One region of the Pseudobacteroides sp. genome, then DNA from elsewhere that is predicted to be linked to it. Evidence: a T-box and tRNA genes for the amino acid it is inferred to sense, from the RefSeq annotation. Region 1 holds a T-box; the other holds one or more tRNA genes.

Region 1 (3,422 bases):
TTCAGCTATAAGAGCTGGTTCAGGTGCTCCTGATGTATTCGGTGTTGAATCTGCATTTGTTAAGAGATTCATCGACATGCCAGATGCATTTGCAGACTTGACTGACAGAGCAAAGGATTATGTTAGCAACATGGTTCCATATACTGTTGATATAGGAACTGACAAGGAAGGCAAACTTAGAGCCGTAGCTCATCAGGCTGCTGCTGGTGCTTTGACTTTCAAAAAGCCTTTAGCTAAGAAATATCTTGGAACTGATGATCCTACTGCTATTGCAGAAATGATGTCAACTCCAGAAAAGATGTTGGATACAGCTAAGAAATTAAAAGATGCAAGCGGTGGAAAAGTTTCATTGTTCCCAACTTTCGAAGAGCCACAGAAGTTATACCTCGGTGGACGTAGTCAGGGATGGGTTGTTGACAACAAACTTAATATAGACCAGAAGATGATAGACTTTATCGACTTCGCTAAAACTTTAAGAGACAACAAATATGAAGCATCACTCGATCAGTGGTCACCAGGATGGTCCGCTGCTATAGCTGATGATGAAAAAGCTCTCGTATGGGTATGCCCAACTTGGGGTATTCCATGGATAATCGGTTCAAACGACAAGAAGGCTGCTGATGGCGGTAGATGGGGCTTAGCTAAGCCACCGTTCCCATTCTTCTGGGGTGGAACTTGGTTCGGTATGTACAGCAAATCAACTAAACAAGACGTTGCTTGGGAGTTGGTTAAGTACTTTACTACTGACAAAGAATTTATGAAGAAGTGGGCAACTAACAATCAGGACTTCCCGAACAACTTACAGGCTATATCTGAAGGTTCAGCTGAAGACAGCAAGATCATGGGTACAAACGTATTCAAGTTCTATGAGCCATTCGTAAAAGATATCAATGGTAAGATCCTTACTAAGTATGATGATACAATTGAAAATGCATTTATTGATTGTATGAGATCATTCCTTGCTGGTAAGATTAAGTCTAAGGAAGATATGCTCAAGACATTCAAAGATAAAGTTAAGACTAACTTAAAAGATATTACTGTTGAGTAATACTTATAAAGTGAGGGCGTTGTCATAAAGACAACGCCCTTATTTTGTTGTTGTAAAATCATATAAAAAGGCATATAATAAATATAATATTGAAACTGCGATGAAGAGAAGAGTAAGCTTTTGATGTCTTTTACAGAGAACTCCTGAAGGCTGAGAAGGAGTAAAGAATGGAAAGCTGAACATGGTCTTGGAGCTATTGCACCGAAAACCTGACGGTTTTAGGCTGCAACGGATGCACCCGTTATAGTGCCGGAGTATAATCAGGATAAATACTTTCTGACGTACTTGTTGAGGCTGATGTCGTGAGTCATTAGTGAACCGGGGTGGTAACACGAAGTATTATGCTCTCGTCCCCAGGATAAAACCTGGGGGTGAGGGCTTTTTTGATGTCGTTAGAAATTATGGTGCATGCTGCACCACAATTTCTAACGACAACGATCAAATCTATATCACAAGCAAGACTGGTTTTTAAATATGTAGGAGGTGTTGAAAAATGAAAGTATTTATTGGGGGAGCATGGCCTTATGCGAATGGGTCACTTCATATCGGGCATATTGCTGCTTTGCTTCCGGGAGATGTTTTGGCGAGGTACTTTAGATTGAAGGGCTTTGAAGTTTGTTATGCTGCTGGAAGTGATTGTCATGGCACACCGATTGAAATCAGAGCAGGCAGAGAAGGTGTGTTGCCGGAAGAAATAGCAAATCGATATCATGATGAATTTATGGATTGTTTTAATAAGCTGGGATTTACTTATGACATATATGCTAAAACCAATGATTCACATCATATTTATTTTGTTCAGCAATTCTTTAAAGAGCTTTTAAAGAGTGGTTATATTTATTCAAAAAGCATCGAGCAGGTATTTTGCACTGTATGTAATAAGTTTCTCCCTGACAGATTTGTTGCAGGGAAGTGTCCGAACTGTGGAAATAGTGCAAAGGGGGATCAATGTGATTCATGTGGAAGTCTTTTAGACTCATCGTACTTGAATGAGAAATTATGTGGTATATGTGGTGAAACTCCAATTTATAAGGAGTCTGAGCATTTATTTTTAGCATTATCCAAGCTTGAGCATTTTATCAAAGAATATGTAGATGGTTGTTCTAGTGGATGGAGAAATAATGCTGTTGGTCTTTCAAGAAGATATATTGATGAGGGTTTTCCAGATAGGGCTGTGACAAGAGACCTTGAGTGGGGGATATCGGTTCCTGTAGAGGGGTTTGAAAACAAAAAGATATATGTGTGGGTTGATGCGGTTTTAGGGTATCTATCAGCAAGTAAGAATTGGGCAGAGACTTCAGGTGTAAGTTGGGAAGCTTTGTGGGGAGAAAGCTCGGTACATTATTATGTACACGGTAAAGATAATATTCCTTTCCATACCATTATATTGCCGGCATTACTTAAGGCAAACGGTGATTTGCATCTGCCGGACAGAATAGTATCAAGTGAGTATCTAACCCTAGAGGGAAAAAAGATATCAACAAGCCAGGAATGGGCAATTTGGATTCCGGATATTATCCAGCGTTATAATCCAGATACAGTAAGATACTTCTTAATTGCAAACGGACCGGAAAAGAGAGACACTGATTTTTCCTGGAGGGAATTTATAAACAGCCATAATGGTGAGCTGCTAGGTACCTATGGAAATTTTGTAAATAGAAGTCTTGTATTCATACAAAAATCATATGATGGGGAAGTACCAGAAGGGCAGTGTGATCTTAAAATTAAGGGTTCATTGCATGATCTTTATAAAATAGTTGGAGATCTAATAGAGCAGGGGAATTTTAAGGATGCACTTGAATCAATATTTTCATTCATACGGTCAGCAAACAAGTATTTTGATGAAGAAAGACCGTGGATTACAGTTAAGGAGGATCTTGAGAAATGCCGAAATACTTTATATACATGCGTTCAAATTATTGCCAATATTTCTGTATTATTAAGTCCATTTTTGCCAAATACCTCATCGCAAGTATATCTTATACTCAAAATAGAAAGTGTAGACTGGAGTTATAAGCATATACCACCGGGAGTAAAATTAGGGCCAGTTAAAATATTGTTTGAACGTATTGAAAAAGAAAGGATTGATGAGGAGATGAAAAAATTACTAAATAAATAGGGCGTTTGAATTAAAATGGATAGATGTCGTAGTGCTATTATGGTCTATCCATTTTAATTTATATAAATCTTCTAATTGAGTTTGGAACTCTTGCATATTCCTATGGATAAGAATTTTTTCCATAGAACCCATGAATCTGTATAGATGATTTTTTGTTTTAATAATTGGAAGTCCTGAACTTCACCGTCAATTTGATTCATAATATCTGCACTATTACCATAAAAATCAAGATGATTGTAAATCGGGTGTTTCTTA
Region 2 (3,422 bases), on a different contig from region 1:
AAGCTCAGTAGAAGATAGTGTTTCCCCGACAGGGTCTGGGAGACCTATAAGACTTTTTATACCCTCTATGACATCATTTATTTTGCTTTCATCGAATTTAAGCCTCTTTAATAAAGGAGCTGCAAGGTTTTCTTTTTCGCTCCTTTGCAAATCTTCCTTGTTAGCCTCTACAATCTCATTTTTTCTTTCTCCAAGCTTTATCGCAATGTTCTCCAAGGCTTTATTCTTCAATTCTCCACTAACAGCAGAAAGCTTAATGGAAGCCTCTTTAGCCTTTATGGCAATCTCCTGCATATTCAATACAACCAACTCCTTGTAAATTTATGTTCCAACGACCAAAGAAGAAAATCACTTGAGATTTTGCAACCTTTAGCCTTATAATATCCTTTTTGCACACTGTTGGGAATTTATTATATTCTAACATAAACCATTTGTTTTGAAAAACATTTTTGCTTATTTAATGTATGATTAAAAAATTACATTCGCTTTCTACGTATCTGGTGGTTTAGCTTCACTAAACTGCTCGCCATGCACCCCGGGTGTTGACGAGTTAATTCAACACCTGAGCGAAATTTATAGCGGAAGTTATTTTTTGTTCCTGCCTAAGAATATTTCCGATAGACTAGTTTAAAATGGTTCTAATCTATCAGCTCAATCTTTGCGTCCCCAATTATCTTTGTTTCACATGCAAGCCTGTATCCCTTCTCAATCTGCTCATCACTTAAAAACTTTTTTTCAGCTTTTGACAACTCCGAAACCTCTCCGTCTGCTACCCTGACCATGCACTTTCCACACTTTCCCCTTCCGTCACAACTCGCCTTTATCTTTAAATTTAAGTCCAAGGCTACATCCAATATTGATTTTTCTTTTTTTATTTTTGTTTTTTTAATGAATTTAACCTTCATAAAACCAATCCTCCATAGCTTAATAAAATCCATTATCCATCTATACTTACCACTATTTTATATATTTCCTCCAAAAAAAATATCTAAATAATATAAATAATAAATAAAAGAAGATCCTGGTCATCCACGATCCTCTTTTATTTGGATTTGTACGCTCCCTATAAAGGTTTCCTAATCACTTATGGAACACTATTATTTTTCTGCCCTCAAGTTTGATTATTGTTCTCCGCTTCCTTTAATACTTCTTCGAAACTTTCTTCGAAGTCGGAATTCTTGCTATAATACTTTATGTTTCGAGCCATTTTTTCAAGCGTATTCAAAGAACTGGCACCTGTAGCATTCTCCAACTTATCATGACTGTCCGACATCAAACTTAGCGAATCTTTATATCTTTCTCTGAATTTACTTTCAAATTCCTTATTCACATTGTCAAATGAAACTTCATTTATATTAAATTGCTGACTGAAATTCAAACCTTGGGTGTTATTACCTTCCATAATCCCTTACACTCCCTCATGTATTATTGGGTCCCTAACTATTCCTTTGTATTATTCTTTTCTTCTGATGCCCTTTTCTTTTCATTTTCCTTTAGCTCAGATGTGCTTTCATCTTTTCCATATTCTTTGTTGAAGGGTGACTTCTCTAAGAAACTTCCAATTTCCATATCAATCTTTCCAAAAGGGTTCCATCCTTTCATAACAAAACCTCCTAATGGATAATGTTTTTATAATGTTTATTTAATAATATTTTGTATCATTATCATGAAAATTATATTTGTTAATAATGCTAAAAAAGCCTTAATGTACGAAAACACTTCCCACTTAATTCCATAACATTTAAAAGTGTTTATTCAATATTTGGATATTACTATAAAATAAGATAATTCCCTAAAAAATAAAAATGACTTATTCATGTGAATAAGTCATTTTTATTTTAGTTGCGGGGGCCGGATTTGAACCGACGACCTTCGGGTTATGAGCCCGACGAGCTACCATACTGCTCCACCCCGCGATATGAAAATCGCATTATAAGTGATGTTAGTGCCGGAGACCGGAATCGAACCGGTACGGAGGATTAGTCCGCAGGATTTTAAGTCCTGTGCGTCTGCCAGTTCCGCCACTCCGGCATATCTGCATCACTTATCAGCGACTTTTACATTGTAATACATTAATTGTTGTTTGTCAATAACTTTTTAATGTTAAATTGTGCTATTTTTATATTTCTATAAAAGCTTAATTGCTATCATGAGAAATTGGGTGTAGAGTACACCATCATTCCCCATATATACACAAATATCCGGGTAATTTACCCGGATATTTAATATAATCAATTAAGTTGATATCATTTAAAATTGAGCAGATCTTCTGTACCCACCACTGCCCCTTTTGGATTCAAAATTTTTCTTTAAATCATGAAGCTTTTCATCACTATCCTTCATGAACTTTGCCAGTCGCTCTTCGAATGACAGGTTATCAGTGCTATTTCTGTTCCAGTCAATATCAACAGGCTTAACAGTTCTGTGATTAGTATTGGATTCTTGAGCTTTCTTAATAGATAAACTAATCTTACCGTTTTTGTCTACTGAAATAATCTTCACTTTAACAACTTGATTTTCTTTGAGATGTGACCTTATGTCTTTGACATATTCCTCAGCAACTTCAGAAATGTGCACCAGACCTGTTTTTCCTTCCGGCAGTTGAATAAAAGCCCCAAAACTGGTTATACCGGAGACCTTACCTTCAACTATCTTGCCAACTTCAACCAGCATAAAAAATATTATCCTCCTTGGAATATAAATAGGGTAAGTTAATTATACCTCAAAAAATGCATTTCGTCAATACCCTATTAAGCTCCCAAAACTCCTAGCAGACAGTTACATTATCTATTCACATCAATATATACTCTTTCATTCTTTTTAACCATTCCAAGCTCTTCCCTTGCCATCTTTTCTATGTACTCATCACTGTTGACATTTTTCATTTGCTTTTCCAAATCTGCACCCTGCTTTTTCTGAAGAGTAATCTTGTTCTCCAAATCTGCATGCTGTTCTTTCTTAGAATCTAAAAGCCCTTTAAGGCTAACACTTATGTAGCCTGAGTATAAAAGAATCAAAGCAATAACGATGAACCAAAATTTACTCTTTCTCTTTTTCTTCATAACCATAACTCCTCTTTTGTACAAAATCGCTTGCGATTTTGCATCCTTGGTTATTGTCGTGAGAAATTGTGGTGTAGCATACATCATAATTTCATAGACATTAACAAACATTTTAACACCTATATTTTATAATTCAATAACTTATTTGTAAATCCTTCTTTGATACTTATATTTTTTTTCTTTTGTTTCTAAAGATTCTATTTGATATTTTATACTTATCCAAATTTATCCTTGCTACCCTTTTTGAGTTCCTTAAAATTCTTGTAAAAATTTTATATATAAAAATGCATGGTATTGAGAAGAACCTGAAGATAACTCTTATAGGATAAATAAGTATTCGCCATAATGTTTTTAGTACCC

Evidence for each region. The T-box of region 1 lies ahead of metG (methionine--tRNA ligase). A T-box ahead of a tRNA ligase gene usually reads a tRNA of that ligase, here a tRNA-Met.
Region 2: it encodes a tRNA-Met, which carries the amino acid that the T-box ahead of metG (methionine--tRNA ligase) is inferred to sense. The anticodon was not compared.

What each region holds. Positions count from the first base shown of each region.
Region 1 is NZ_DATCTU010000004.1:27,456-30,877, reverse strand. It holds gene VIO64_RS00220 (ABC transporter substrate-binding protein) at 1-1,048, shown strand, start outside; T-box leader at 1,140-1,406, shown strand; gene metG (methionine--tRNA ligase) at 1,542-3,167, shown strand; gene VIO64_RS00210 (hypothetical protein) at 3,239-3,422, opposite strand, start outside.
Region 2 is NZ_DATCTU010000103.1:29,491-32,912, forward strand. It holds gene VIO64_RS16350 (glutamate-5-semialdehyde dehydrogenase) at 1-294, opposite strand, end outside; gene VIO64_RS16355 (2Fe-2S iron-sulfur cluster binding domain-containing protein) at 639-905, opposite strand; gene VIO64_RS16360 (hypothetical protein) at 1,112-1,402, opposite strand; gene VIO64_RS16365 (hypothetical protein) at 1,441-1,602, opposite strand; tRNA gene VIO64_RS16370 (tRNA-Met) at 1,843-1,916, opposite strand; tRNA gene VIO64_RS16375 (tRNA-Leu) at 1,947-2,031, opposite strand; gene VIO64_RS16380 (S1 domain-containing RNA-binding protein) at 2,251-2,673, opposite strand; gene VIO64_RS16385 (septum formation initiator family protein) at 2,784-3,062, opposite strand; gene yabQ (spore cortex biosynthesis protein YabQ) at 3,229-3,422, opposite strand, start outside.